Regions from separate parts of the Embleya sp. NPDC127516 genome, predicted to be linked through region 3. Evidence: riboswitches for the same ligand, from Rfam matches in the RefSeq annotation. Region 3 holds a riboswitch; each other region holds the start of a gene.
What was found. A riboswitch is a leader RNA that binds a small molecule or an ion and turns the genes downstream of it on or off. The one in region 3 is predicted to bind cobalamin.
Positions count from the first base shown of each region.

Region 1: it holds a riboswitch for cobalamin, as region 3 does, so the genes downstream of both, ACIRL2_RS24215 (cob(I)yrinic acid a,c-diamide adenosyltransferase) here and ACIRL2_RS22960 (ABC transporter substrate-binding protein) in region 3, are expected to answer to the same signal.
Region 2: it holds a riboswitch for cobalamin, as region 3 does, so the genes downstream of both, ACIRL2_RS36860 (CoA-acylating methylmalonate-semialdehyde dehydrogenase) here and ACIRL2_RS22960 (ABC transporter substrate-binding protein) in region 3, are expected to answer to the same signal.

Region 1 is NZ_JBIWJT010000012.1:171,967-176,791, forward strand. Features, by position in the region: gene ACIRL2_RS24200 (ABC transporter ATP-binding protein) at 1-76, opposite strand, end outside; gene ACIRL2_RS24205 (DUF5708 family protein) at 350-544, shown strand; gene ACIRL2_RS24210 (Ig-like domain-containing protein) at 747-1,292, opposite strand; cobalamin riboswitch at 1,918-2,044, shown strand; gene ACIRL2_RS24215 (cob(I)yrinic acid a,c-diamide adenosyltransferase) at 2,103-2,696, shown strand; gene ACIRL2_RS24220 ((2Fe-2S)-binding protein) at 2,672-3,487, shown strand; gene ACIRL2_RS24225 (hypothetical protein) at 3,856-4,825, shown strand, end outside.
Region 2 is NZ_JBIWJT010000025.1:130,086-134,910, reverse strand. Features, by position in the region: gene ACIRL2_RS36870 (nuclear transport factor 2 family protein) at 1-368, opposite strand, end outside; gene ACIRL2_RS36865 (hypothetical protein) at 636-1,472, shown strand; cobalamin riboswitch at 1,673-1,843, shown strand; gene ACIRL2_RS36860 (CoA-acylating methylmalonate-semialdehyde dehydrogenase) at 2,045-3,544, shown strand; gene ACIRL2_RS36855 (acyl-CoA dehydrogenase family protein) at 3,549-4,691, shown strand; gene ACIRL2_RS36850 (enoyl-CoA hydratase/isomerase family protein) at 4,688-4,825, shown strand, end outside.
Region 3 is NZ_JBIWJT010000011.1:246,158-250,982, reverse strand. Features, by position in the region: gene ACIRL2_RS22970 (ABC transporter ATP-binding protein) at 1-260, opposite strand, end outside; gene ACIRL2_RS22965 (FecCD family ABC transporter permease) at 257-1,411, opposite strand; gene ACIRL2_RS22960 (ABC transporter substrate-binding protein) at 1,408-2,424, opposite strand; cobalamin riboswitch at 2,546-2,784, opposite strand; gene ACIRL2_RS22955 (DeoR/GlpR family DNA-binding transcription regulator) at 2,999-3,802, opposite strand; gene galT (galactose-1-phosphate uridylyltransferase) at 3,938-4,825, shown strand, end outside.

The sequences.
Region 1 (4,825 bases), on a different contig from region 3:
GCCGGACGGCCGGTGCCCCGGCACCCTCCCGCTCGTCCCCGATCGTGTGTCGTGGCCGTGTCGGTCGCCCGCTCACGTTCGTCCCTCCGCCGTTCCGGCCGCTCCCCGTTCACGGCACCGGATCCACGCTAGGAGCGTGCAACGGGCGTGCCCATGGGGCTGGCCGCCCTCCGGGGGTGGGGCCCGCCCCCATTCCCGGAGGCCCCGACGAACCCACCGGCCGCGGCGAACCCGGACAGGGCCTAGGCCGAAGTGTGTACGCCGGTTCGTTCCCGCGGAGGGCGTGCCGGGCCGGGGCCCGGACCTAGCCTCATAGCCGTACCCGCAGGTCGAGTGGAGGAGGAAGACCGTGGCGAAGGCACGCGGCTCGTTGACGGCCGGCCTGTTGAGCGCGGTGGTGGGCGGAGCCCTGAAGCTGTTCGCGGACGACGTGGACACACCGGTGGTCGCGCTCGGGAAGATCGGTGTCGTGTTGCTGATCGTCGGCATCGCCGAGCTGCTGTACGGGCTCTACCAGCTCACCCAGGAGGCCCGGAAGGGCTGACCGGGGCGACACCGGCCGGACCGAGGAGGCCCGGAGGGGCCGATCGGGGTGACGAGCCTGGGAAGGGCCATCAGACCGAAGAACCCCGGAGCAGCCGATCGGGGGAAGAGCCCCGGAAGGGCGATCAGGCCGAAGAACCCCGGAACAGCCGCCGATCCGGGCACGGAACCCCGAACGGCCGATCGAAGCGACCCGGGCCCGCTCAGCCGGGCCGCCGCCGGCCCGGCCGCCGGTGGGCGACGAAGGCCAGGACACCCGCCCCGAGCAGGGCCGAGCCGAGGAAGGCCACGAGCAGCGACCCGCCGCCCGGATCGATCCCGGCGCGCGGACGCGCCGCCGACGCGGCGGAGGGCGCGCGGAGTTCGTCGACGCCGCGATGGACGCCGAGCTTGCCCGCCCGGGTCTCGACCGGCCGGCCGGACGCTCCGGGGCCGGCCGCCACGTCGATCCGCACGCTCGCGGTGGCCTCGCGGCCGAGCCGGTCGACGATCGTGTAGCGAAAGTTGTCGCGTCCGGTGAAGCCCGGCCCCGGCGTGTACCGCAGCACCGAATTCGCGTCGCCCCGCTCGTCCGGCTGGAGCACCAGGCCGTGTTCGGGATTGGTGTACGACAGCACGACCAGCCCTTCGCCGGAGTCGCCGGCCAGGACCGGGACGTCCACCGACTGCCCGGCGCGAGTGCCCACCCGATCGGCGACGGCACGCGGGACGGGTGGCAGGTTCGGCTCGGGCTGGTCCCTGGACCGCACCCGGTCGCCGGACCCGACGGGGCGCCCGGCGCCGGCGCTCAACAGCGATGCGGATGGGGTGGGGCCTGCCGTCCCCGCGCCGAGGGGTCCGGCGGGCGGGGCGGTATGTCCCGACCCGGCGTCGAAGTCCGCAGCGGAAGGAGTCGGCCGCGCCGAGCCGGCATCGAAGAGCGGTACGGAGGAGGTGAGATGCATCCCCTCGGGACCGAACCACCCCGCGCAGGCGGCTGGATGCCCCGACCCGGCTCCGAACAGCGACACACAACACGCCAGGAGCACGCCCGCTCGACGTACCCGACCCACCCGACGCGTCGGACCGGCTGGTTCAGGTGTTCCGGACACCGTGGACACGCATACCTCCGGCACTGATTTCCCGGCACGGCCGGATCGCGGATCGACTCACCGGCACCCTCCGGTGCCCGTCGGCACCCTTCGGCGCCGATACCGCCGGGCCGACGCCGGCCGAGGGAGCCGCTCTCGGAATCCGATCCTGGGCTTTACCCGCGCCGGTCCGGGGCTCGGCGCGCGGACCGGCGGCAAGCTTCACCCGCACGCGTGGTCCGGATCCGACGGTGGACCGGGCCCGTCGCGCGTGTCATGGTGGGAGGCGCAAGGCGACGGCGGTACGAGGAAGCCGGTGTGAATCCGGCGCGGTCCCGCCACTGTGATCGGGGAGCGACTCCCGAACCGGCCACGGCCCCGAGACGGGTCGGAAGGCCGGGAGGAGCGATGATCCGAGAGCCAGGAGACTCACGTCGTCGCCACCTCACCAACCGGGGCGGATTTCCCCGAGAGAGGCCGGTGCCGACCATGTCCTTGGTTTTGAGCCGGATCTACACCCGTACCGGCGATGCCGGCACGACCGCGCTGGGCGACAACTCCCGTACGCGCAAGACCGATCCGAGGTTGGCGGCGTACGCCGACACGGACGAGACCAACGCGGCGATCGGGGTCGTGCTCGCGCTCGGCGACCCGCAACCGCAGACGCGCGCGGTACTGGCGCAACTGCAGCACGACCTGTTCGACGTCGGCGCCGACCTGTGCGCGCCGATCGCCGTGGGGGACACCCGGCTGCGGATCACCGAGGCGGACGTGGCCCGGCTGGAGGAGCACTGCGACGCGTTCAACGCGGAACTGGCCGCGCTGCGTTCCTTCGTACTGCCCGGCGGCAGCCCGGCCGCGGCCCTGCTGCACGTGGCCCGCACCTCGGCCCGACGTGCCGAGCGCTCGACCTGGGCGCTGATCGAGGCGGACGAGCGGGCGACGGCAGGCGGTGCCGCGACCGTCAACCCGCTCACCGCGCGCTACCTCAACCGGTTGTCCGACCTGCTGTTCGTCCTCGCCCGGCGGGCCAACGCCGACGGTGCGGGTGATGTGTTGTGGCGTCCGGGCGACAGCCGCTGACCGGCGGGCGGTCGCGGTCCCACGGCGGCGGGCCGCTGCGCCGGCTCGCCGACGTGGGGCCCTACTTCGAGCTGCGGACCGGACCGATCACCGACGGCGCGGGCTTTCGGCCGTTGGCCGAGCTGTACGACCCGGCCGCGCCCGCCGCGTGGGCGGCCCGGGTGGAGCACGTACGGGCCCGGCTGCGGACCGAGGAACCGCGTGTCGCCGCGTCGATCCTGTATCTGGGCGTGGCCTCGCGGCTGTGGTCGGTGGCACTGGGTGCGGCGGTGCTCGGCCGGGTGGTGCCCGACCTGGATCCGGCCCGGACGTACTGGCGCTTCCCGGACGCCGGGCCGGTCGAGTTGTGGGCGCCCGATCCGGAGCCGGCGCCGGTGCCGGACGATCGCTCGGGGATCGAGCAGCTGCACGACGCGGTGCTGGTCGGGCATCTGGTGCCGCTCGCCGGGGCGACCCGAGCGGTGGTGCCGGTCGCCGAGCGGCTGCTGTGGGGCAACGCCGCGTCGGCCCTGGTCGGCGCGGCCCGCGTGTTGCACCGGCACCTGGCTCCGACCGAGCCGGAACTCGTCGCGACCACACGCGTGTTCGCCGACGGCCTGTTGGCCGCAGGCCGGTTGCGTGGAACCGGCCTGCACGGTGCGCTCGGCGCGTTCCGCCGCACCACGTGCTGCCTGTACTACCGGATCCCCGGGGGCGGTACGTGCGGCGACTGTGTCTTCCACGACAAGCCGCCGCGGCCGACCCGGACCCGGATCGGGTCGTCGGCATCGGGTCGGGGGAACGCGGGCTGAGCACCGTCGGCCTGCCCGTTCGGTTCGCTCGGGGCACCGGGAACCGTGTGTCGGGTCCCGCGCGGAGCGGCCGATCGGGTGAATCGGTCGGACACGCCGAGCCGCGCATCCGGGTGACATTCCCGGATCCTCGGCCCGGTTGTTTCTAGCCTCGGCCACGAGACACCGAATCCGGCATCGACGAATGCGAACGCCGGGGCCGTGTCCTCGGTCCTGCCGGGTCTGCGCCCCCGGCAGGATCGGGGAGACGGCCCCGGCCGTCGAAGGCCCGCCGAGGACGAATGACCGGGCGCCCCCGGGGCAGGCGCCAGGCGCGGTCCTCGGCGGTGACGCGAGGACATCGAGACCGTGAAGAGGAGTACGCACCGATGAGTACCCCAGGCCGAGACTCCGGCGGCAGGTCCGCGTCGCGCGATCCCGACGAGGTCGCCGCGTTCCCGACCGTCCTTCCCCCCGCCGTCGAATCACCCACGCAGAGCGCACTCCCGCAGCAGGAGCCGACGCTGAGCCGCAAACGTGAGCAATTGGATCACGCGGTGGAGGAGTTGACCCAGGCCGAGCCGCCCGAGACGGTGCACCGCAAGGTGGGTGAGGCCGCGGAGCAGGTCGGCCGAGGAAGCGACCGTGCCGCGGGGCGGGCCCGACGCCGGGCCGAACGGCTCGAAGCGGCGGCCGGCGAAGCCGTCGAACAGGCCGCGGGCACCGTCCGCGACCGGGCCGGGGAGGCCAAGGACGCCGCCCGTGACCGGGCCGGGCAAGCGAAGGACGCCGCGCGGGAGGGGGCCGGGCAGGCCAGGAAGGCCGCCCGCGATCGGGCCGAGCAGGCCAAGGACGCCGTCCAGGACCGAACCGAGCACGCCAAGGACGCCGCGCGGCAGCGGGTCGAGCAGGCCAAGGAGACGGCCCGACACAAGACCGCGAAGGCCAAGGAGGCGGTCGGCCACCGCGCCGAAGAGCTCATCGAAGCGGCCGGACACCGCGCCGAGCAGGCCAAGGAAGCCGTCGAGCACCGGGCCGGAGAGCTCAAGGAAGCGGCCGGACACCGCGCCGAGGAACTCAAGCAATCGGCCGGACACCGCGCCGAGGAGCTCAAGGACGCGGCCGTGCACAAGGCCGGTCAGGCCCGCGAGCTGGCCGGTGACCGGGTCGGACACGCCAAGGACCGCACCGTCGAGGTCGGACACACCGCCGGCAACCAAATCTTCGACCACACCCCGGACCCGCTCCGGCACGCGACCCTCACCGGCTCGGCGGAGATCCGCCGGCGCCCGGTGCCGGCCGCCGCCGCCGCGGTCGCGACCGTGCTCGTCCTGATCTGGGCGATCCGCAGGTCGCGCC
Region 2 (4,825 bases), on a different contig from region 3:
GCGGGGACCTTGTCGAGAAAGCCGTGTACGGCCTTGATCCGGCCCGTCGCATCCAGGACCGCGACGTCGAACCCGACGACCGGCGCCTCTGCGCCCTCGGGGCCGAGGTGCCACTGGAACCGGACGACGTCGTGGTGCCCGTCCACCGGGCCGCCGAGGGTGAACACCAGTCCGGCGAATTGGCCCTGGACCACGCCGATGAGGCCGGTGATCCCGTCGTGCCCGACCACGGCACCCAGCGGGTCGGTATACGTGGCGTCCTCGGTGAACGCGGACGCCACCAGCGCGCGGCGCTTGTCCGCGTCCGGCTCGTTCCAGCCGGCCAGGTAGTTCTCGACGGTGGCGGTGTAGTCGATGGCGGCGCTCATGGCGTCCGTCCTTTCCGGGTCGCTCCGCCGGGCGTGCCCGACGGGTTCCAGTGCTTTGTCCTGCGCGGTTCCAGTCCTGCTTTCCGCAGGTCAAGACGTTACGGACGATCGAGCGCCTCGGAATCAGTCACGCATCAGTACTTGCATCGGTATGCGACACCCCATGGGGCGGCGGTCCGTGCGGACAGGTCTGCCGGAAACCATCGGCACCGCATGTCGTCCGCGCCCGGTGACCCCCATACTCTCGTCGTGCGCATACTTGTTCGGGTGATTTTGCCGCTATCCCTCGCGGCCTCCTTCGCGGTCCCGTTTCTGCTGGTCCGAGGTCCCTCGGGGATCGTCGCGGGGCTGCTCTTGGGCTACCTGGCCTTCCTGGGGCTGGGAATGCACCAACGAGCCGGTGTGGGGTTGCCGCTGTTGCCTTCCAAGGCGGACCGGGTCGCGCTGAAGCGGAACGCGCAGGTGATCCGCGCGCTGCGTCGTGGTGACGTCGAGGGGGCGCACGAGCACAGCAAGGGCTTTCCCGACACGCCTGTGGGTCAGGCGCTCGGGGCCGTGTCCCAGTGCATGGTGCTCTTCGCGCGAGGACACGGCCCGGCGGGGGCGGAGGTCGTGCGCCGGTGGTCGGCGGCGCATCCTCGCGACGACGCGCTCGGCCGCATGATGTCGCACGCGCACACCGACTTCTCCGCGATGCTGCTGGTCCAGGGTTCGGCGGACGCGGCCGCGATGTTGCCCACACTGCGCCCCGCCGTGGCGGGTTCCGGGCGGGCCCATCGCCGCAGGGGCTGCGTGGCCGAGTTCGCCTTGGACCTGTACGAGGGGCGCGTGGAGCGGGCGGCGGCGCGGGCTCGCCGATGGCGTCGGCGCGCCGCACGGCAACGGAGTCGCTGGATGGGCGCCGAGTGCGAATGTCTGCTTGCGATCTGTTCGGCCGCCGCGGGCGACCCGGACGCCGCCCGCGCCGCACTGGCGAACGCGGAGCGTCTGGCGTACGCCCACCCGGCCATCGGACTTGCCCGCGCCCGAGTCGAGGCGTGCGCCGCCGCGGCGGTGCGGCTCGAACCCACCACGGCCGTCACGGAGCCGAAGCACATCCGATAGCCGCGCAGGCGGGCGCAGATCCCCCTCCGGCACGGCAAGGCACCGGCACCACACGTCGAACGTGCGCACGCGTGCACCCGCCGCCCCCGTTCCGGCGGTGACGTCCTCGCGATGCCCGGACCGCCACCTCGTCACGTCGCTCCCGCACGCGATCAAGCTCGATCGGCGCTGGACTTACTAGGACGTCCGACTATATCGTCTTGAACTACAAGGTCCGCGGTGCAGGGAAGTCGGTGTGAATCCGGCACGGTCCCGCCACTGTGACCGGGGAGTGCGCTGCCGAGGCACCACGCCACTGGCGAAAGCCGGGAAGGCGGGCGGCGTGTGTCGATCCGGAAGTCAGGATACCGGCCGCGGGTATATCCGTGTTGTCCACGAGGATGGAGCAAACACGCATGACGCCGGTCTGCGCACTCGCCCCGGACGATCTTGCGAACGTCGAGGTCGTCGGGCTCGCCTGACCACCCTCACGTGCCACCCGACCTCGGCAACTCCGCTCCCCGAAGCGGCGGTTGCCGTGGTCGGGTCATTGCCCCGCCTCCGGATCGCACCTGACGAGAGACAGGTCGTTCATGGTCCGCGAGCTTTCCCACTTCATCGGCGGCAAGCACGTCCAAGGCGCGTCCGGCGCGTTCGGCGACGTGTACGACCCCAACACCGGACGCGTGCAGGCGCGCGTCCCGCTGGCCGACCGCGCCGACACGCTGGCGGCGATCGCCGACGCCGAGCAGGCACAACCGGCGTGGGCCGCCTGGAACCCGCAAAAGCGCGCCCGGGTGCTCTCCCGATTCCTGCAACTGGTCGAGCCCGAACGCGATTCGCTCGCCGAGCTGTTGTCGGCCGAGCACGGCAAGACCATCGCCGACGCCCACGGTGACCTGCAACGCGGCCTGGAGGTTGTGGAGTTCGCCGTCGGCATCCCGCACCTGCTCAAGGGCGAGTTCACCGACAACGCGGGTACCGGCATCGACGTGCACTCGCTGCGCCAGCCGGTCGGTGTGGTCGCCGGCATCACCCCGTTCAACTTCCCGGCGATGATCCCGCTGTGGAAGATCGCCCCGGCCATCGCGTGCGGCAACGCGTTCGTCCTCAAGCCGTCCGAACGCGACCCCTCGGTACCGCTGCGCCTGGCCGAGCTCTTCCTCGAGGCGGGACTGCCGCCGGGTGTGCTGAACGTGGTCAACGGCGGCAAGGAGTCCGTCGACACACTGCTGGAGGACCCGCGCGTCCAGGCGCTGGGCTTTGTCGGCTCGACCGCGATCGCCGAGTACGTGTACACCTCGGCCACCGCGCGCGGCAAGCGCGCCCAGTGCTTCGGCGGCGCCAAGAATCATCTGATCGTGATGCCGGACGCGGACCTCGACCAGGTCGTCGAGGCCCTGATCGGCGCCGGATACGGCTCCGCGGGCGAGCGCTGCATGGCGATCTCCGTCGCGGTTCCGGTCGGCGCGGAGACCGCGGACGCGCTGGTGGCCAAGCTCGTCGAGCGCATCGCCACGCTGCGGGTGGGCCCCTCCCACGATCGCGACGCCGACTTCGGCCCGTTGGTGGGTCGGGACGCGCTCGCTCGGGTGCACGACTACCTGGACATCGGCGTGCGCGAGGGCGCGAAGCTGCTCGTCGACGGCCGTGACGTGCGCGTCCCCGGCCACGAGGACGGCTACTTCGTCGGCGCGTCGCTGTTCGATCACGTCACGCCCTCGATGCGGGTGTACCGCGAGGAGATCTTCGGTCCGGTCCTGTCGGTGCTGCGCGCGGCCGACTACGAGGACGCGCTGCGACTGGCGAGCGAGCACGAGTACGGCAACGGCGTGGCGATCTTCACCCGCGACGGCGACACCGCCCGCGACTTCGGTCGCCGAGTGAACACCGGCATGGTCGGCGTCAATGTGCCGATCCCGGTACCGGTGGCCTACCACACGTTCGGCGGGTGGAAGCGGTCCGGATTCGGCGACCTCAACCAGCACGGACCCGACTCGATCCGCTTCTACACCCGGACCAAGACGATCACCTCGCGTTGGTTCTCCGGTGCACGCGAGGCCGCGAGTTTCACCATCCCCACGATGGGCTGACCCGATGAGCACCCTCACCGAGGATCAGCTCGCGATCGTCGAGACGACGCGGGACTTCGCCCGCGAGCACCTCGCCCCGCACGCGATCGAGTGGGACCGCACCAAGCACTTCCCCGTCGATGTCCTGCGCAAGGGCGCCGACCTCGGTCTCGGCGGCATCAACGTCCGTGAGGACGTGGGCGGTTCGGGTCTGAGCCGACTGGACGCCGCACTGATCTACGAGGCGTTGGCCGGCGGTTGCCCGAGCATCGCCGCCTACTACTCCATCCACAACATGGTCGCCTGGATGATCGACCGCCACGGCAACGCCGAGCAGCGCCACAGGTGGCTCCCGGACCTGTGCGCGATGCGCGGTCTGGCCAGCTACTGCCTGACCGAACCGGGCGCGGGGTCCGACGCCGCCGCACTGCGCACGCGCGCGGTGCGCGACGGGGACCACTATGTCCTGCACGGGGTGAAACAGTTCATCTCCGGCGCCGGGTCCTCGGCGGTGTACGCGGTGATGGCGCGGACCGGCGGGGACGGCGCCGACGGGATCTCCGCGTTCGTCGTGGAAGCCGACTCACCCGGGCTGTCCTTCGGCGCGAACGAGCTGAAGATGGGCTGGAACGCCCAGCCCACCCGCCAGGTGGTCCTGGACGGCGTGCGTGTGCCGGTCTCCCACCGGCTGGGCGCCGAGGGCGACGGCTTCCGGATGGCGATGGGCGGCCTCAACGGCGGCCGGATCGGTATCGCCGCCTGCTCGCTGGGCGGCGCGGGGGCGGCCCTCGACGCCGCCGTGGCTCACCTCACCGATCGGGAGGCATTCGGCGCCAAGCTGATCGACGCCCAGGCGTTGCGTTTCGAACTCGCTGACATGGCAACCGAGTTGGAGGCCGCGCGCACGCTGGTCCGGCACGCGGCGTCCTGCCTGGACCAGGGCGATCCTGCCGCGCCGCAACTGTGCGCGATGGCCAAGCGGTTCGCCACCGACACCGCCTTCTCGGTGGCCGACCGCGCGCTGCAACTGCACGGCGGCTACGGCTACCTCGCGGACTACGGCATCGAGAAGATCGTCCGCGACCTGCGGGTGCACCGCATCCTCGAAGGAACCAACGAGATCATGCGCGTGATCGTCGCGCGCGGACTGATCGGAGCGACCCGATGACCTCCACGACGGAGCAGGAGACGGTACTGACCCGCCGTCAGGCGGGCCTGGGCCGGATCGTGCTCAACCGGCCCCGGGCGCTCAACGCCCTCACCCACGCCATGGTTCGCGGGATCGACGCCGCGCTCACCGCG
Region 3 (4,825 bases):
AGTACGGTGCCGATCCGGCGTGCGGCCCAGCGCGCCGAGTGCGTCCACACGTCCTCGCCGTCCAGGAGTACCCGGCCCGAGGTCGGCCGGTTCACCCGGTACACGCTGCGCAGCAGGGTCGACTTGCCGCTGCCGTTGGGGCCGAGCAGACCGACCACCTCGCCGGGCTCGACGGTCAGCGACACCGCGTCGACCAGGGGCCGGCCGTTGATCGCGAAGGTGACGTCGTCCAGGACCAGGCGTGCCGCGGGCCCGGTCATCGTGCGCCCGCTTCCCGGCGCGCGTCCCGGCGCAGCAGCCAGACGAAGAACGGGCCGCCGACCAGCGAGGTCACGATGCCCACCGGCAACTCCTGCGGCGCGAGCACCGTACGCGCCACCAGGTCGGCGCAGATCGCGAACACCGCGCCGAGCAGCGCGGCCACCGGCAGCGCGCGCCGATGATCCGCGCCGACCAGCAATCGCACCACGTGCGGCAACATCAGGCCGACGAAGCCGATCACGCCGCTGACCGCGACGACGACCCCGGTGAGCACCGCCGCGAGCAGGAACATGCCCTGCCGAAAGCGCTGGACGTCCAGGCCGAGCGCGGCCGCGCTCTCCTCGCCGGCCAGGAGCAGGTTGAGGTTGCGCGCCTGGAGCAGCAGCACCACCAGGCCGATCGCGAGCGCGAGGGCGGGGACGAGCAGCAGGGTCCAGCGGGCCGAGCCGAAGCCGCCCAGCGTCCAGAACAGCACCTGGGCGGCGAGTTGCGGATCCGGTGAGGTCAGCACGAGCAGGCTGGTCAGCGAGGACAACACGGCGCTGACCGCGACGCCGGCCAGGACCAGTCGCACGGCGGTGACCCGGCCGCCGGAGCGGGCCACCGAGAAGACCACGAGCAGGGTGATCAGTCCGCCGGTGAACGCGGCCGCGTTCAGGGTGAGCGCGCCCAGCGAAAGGCCGCCGATCGACGCGACGCCCCAGCGCATCACCAGGACCGCTCCGGTGGCCGCGCCGGAGGAGACGCCGAGCACGTCCGGACCGGCCAGCGGGTTGCGCACGATCGCCTGGATCACCATGCCCACCACGGCCAGCGTCGCGCCGACGACGGCGGCGAGCAGCACCCTGGGCAACCGGGTGTCGGCGATGATCAGGTCGTGTGCGCGGCTCCACGACGGCCGCACCCACGCGTCTCCGCCGACGCGATGCGCGAGGATGCGCCACGTCTCCGACCAGGGCACCGACACCGACCCCACCAGCAGCCCCGCCGCGGCCGCCGCGAACAGCGCGACGAGGAGGCCGCCGACCACCAGCGGAAGGCGGACCCGGCCGCCCGGGACGACCGCCGCACGGCCGACCGGTGGTGTCGGCGGGCCCTCGCCGCGCAGGACCGCGACCCGTACCGCCACCGGGTCCCGATCGACCGTCACGGCCGGTCGGGGTGCAGTTGCCTGGCGAGTTCCTCGACCGCGTCCACCGAGCGCGGCCCGGGCTGCGCTACGGACAGCGAGATCACCGGGAAGGCGTTCGCGCGCAGCGCCGGTACGTCGGCGAGTACCGGAGTGGCCTTGAGGGTGGCGATCTTGGCGTCGACCGGCGGCGTCACGTAGTCGTAGATCAGCACCACGTCCGGCTTGCGTTCGGCCACCTGCTCCCAGGAGACCTTGGTCCAGCGCTCGTTCAGGTCGGCGAACACGTTGGTGCCACCGGCACGGGTGATGATCTCGTTGAGCATCGAGTTGCCGCCGGTGGTCTGCGCGGCGTCGGCGCCCGAGTTGTACACGAACACCTTGACCGGCGCGGCGCCGGCGAGCCGCGCGGTGACCGCGTCGAGCCGCTGCCGGAACGCGGCGGCGGAGCGCTCGGCGCGCTCGGGCACGCCGAAGATGCCGCCGATGGAGCGGAGTTCGCCGTAGAGCTGATCGAAGGTGACCGGCGCCTTGGCGCAGCCCTCGGGGTTGAGGTGGGTCTTGATGTTCAACTCGCCGAGCCGCGCCCGGGTGTGGCCGGACGACTCGGAGAAGCCGTCCGGGTAGCCCGAGTAGACGAAGTCGGGGGTGGCTTCGAGGAGTTTCTCCAGCGAGGGTTGCGCGTCGGCGAGCACCGGGATCCGCGCGTACGGCTCCTTGTACTTGTCGCCGATGGTCCGGCCCTTGAGGTAGGCGGTGCCCACCATCCGGTCGGCCAGGCCCAGTTCGAGCATCAGCTCGGTCGCGTTGGAGGTCAGCGTCGCGGCGCGCTGCGGCGGCCGGTCGTAGCTCGTGGTCACACCGCAGTTGTCGGTGTCCGCGTACGGCTTGTAGGCGGCGGGTGCGGGAGCGGCGGCCTTGTCGTCCCGCACGGCGCCGCCGCACGCGGTCGCGAACAGCGCGAGGGCGGCCACCGCCGCGGCCCACGAATATCGGTGTGCCGCCGGCATCCGCCCGGGTATCTGCGTACGCATCGTCGAAGCTCTCCCTTGCGAGTCCTCGTCGGGGGAACTCGGGAGGGAGTACGGCGGCGGACACCGCACGGCGCCGTCGTCCGACGGACCCGCCCGCGAGGTCCCGGAAGTCCGCGTGCGTGAGGCGTACGCGGGCGACGGCAGGTCTTCGGACTCGTGGGCGGGTCCCGGGAGCCACGGGTGTGGCCGGGATGCCTACCGGTCGTCGCTTCCCGGGACCCGTTCGACCGGGGCCCAGTGCGTGATGACGACTTTCGTTCCCACTTACCGCTGCGGGGCAGTTCCGGATTCGCACCGGATTCCCTCTTGCGACACCCGGAATCGGTCGAAGCCGGGTGAACCGTTCGCAAGGGCAGCCTAACCAGGGCGCCTCGACCGTCGAGCGAGGGGGCCGGGACGGGCGCGCCGAGGGTCGCGGCGGCCGAGTGAGGGGCCACGGCGGGAGGACCGGCTCGGGTCCGGGCAGGGTCCCGCGCTCGGGTACGTGCCCACCCTTACCCGCTTCGCGCCGTGCCCGCCTACTCCGCGCGCTCCGGTACATGCCCACCCCGCACCCGCTGCGCGCAGCGGCCGCCTACTCCGCGACCAGGATCTCCAGCCCCACGTCGCGCAGCGCGTCGAGCGCCTCCGCATCGGCCGCGCCGCTCGTGATCAGCAGGTCGATGTCCGCCAGCGGGCACACCTCGGCGAGTTCGACCCGGCCCAGCTTCGAGCCGTCCGCGACCACGACCCGGCGACCCGCGGCTCGCAACATCGCGCGTTTGGCCTCGGCCTCGGGCAGGTTCACATTGGTGATGCCCCCGGTGGGATGCACGCCGTTGCAACCGATGAAGACCGTGTCGGCGTGGATCCGCTCCAGAATGTGGTCGCCGAGCGGATTGATCAGCGAGTGCTGCAACGGCCGCAGCGTGCCGCCGGTGACCACGACCGAGAACCGCGGGATCGCCCGTTCCAGCTCCAGGGCGATGGTCAGCCCGTTGGTGAACACCACGAGGTCGCGCAGTTCCTCGCGGTCCACCAGCGCGCGGGCCACGAACGTGGTGGTCGTGCCCACGTCCAGCACCACGCTCTCGGACGGCGACACCAGTGCCGCGGCCGCCCGCCCGATCAGCGTCTTCGCCGGCGACGCCGAGGTCAACGCCTCCTCGAAGGACGGCTCCACCCGGGGGTCGCGGCCGGTGAACATCGCGCCGCCGCGGACCCGGCGCAGCCGGCCCTGCCGCTCCAACACCTCCAGGTCGGCCCGGACCGTCACCCGCGAGATGCCGAACGCCTCGGCCAGGTCGGTGACCTTGGCGAAACCCCGGTCCGCGATCGTCGCTGCCATCCGGGCGCGGCGGCCCTCGGCGGGCAGTCCGTCGGTGTCGTCGTCAGGCATGGGCAGCATCTTGCGGACACCTTTCGAAACTTGTCAAACCGCAGGTGACCCCCGGTCGATCCCGCCAAATGGCAAGCCTGCCGGCATCTTTCCTTTCTCATTGACAAGTTTTGGAAAGCTTCGCAAAATGAGCGCATGAAGAAGACGCAGGCCGTCATGGCCGACGGTCGCGAGATCGTCTACTACGACACCCGGGACGACGCGGTGCGCACCGCCGTCGACCACCGCGATCTCGCGCCCGTGGTCAGTGGCTCGGAGATGCGCTACGACCGACTGCTCGACGAATGGGTCATGGTCGCCTCGCACCGGCAGACCCGGACCCACCTGCCCGCCGCCGACGCGTGCCCGCTGTGCCCGTCCACGCCCGAGCGGGCCACCGAGGTCGCCGAGTCCGACTACGAGGTCGTCGTCTTCGAGAACCGCTTCCCGTCCATGTCCGGCTCCTCCGCGGCCGACGGCGGTCCGCCGGCGGGCCCGGAACCCGGCTGGGACCACGCCCCGTTCCCGCGCCGACCGTCCGGCGGACGGTGCGAGGTGGTGTGCTTCACCCCCGAGCACGACGCGTCCTTCAAGGACCTCACCCCCGAGCGCGCGCGCCTGGTCCTGGACGCGTGGACCGACCGCACCGCCGAGTTGTCCGCGCTGCCCGGCGTCGAGCAGGTGTACTGCTTCGAGAACCGCGGCCGGGAGATCGGCGTGACGCTGCCGCACTCGCACGGGCAGATCTACGCCTACCCGTTCGTCACCCCGCGCACGGCCGCGATGATCGCCACCACGACCGCGCACCGGCACCGCACCGGCCGCAACCTGTTCGACGACGTGCTGGCCGACGAGCGCGCGGACGGGTCGCGGATCGTGGCCGAGGGCGGGCACTGGACGGCGTTCGTGCCCGCCGCCGCGCGCTGGCCGTACGAGGTGCACCTGTACCCGAACCGCCGGGTGCCGGACCTGCTCGCGCTGGAGGAGGCCGCGCGCGCCGAGTTCGGCGCGATGTACCTGGACCTGCTGGGCCGCTTCGACCGG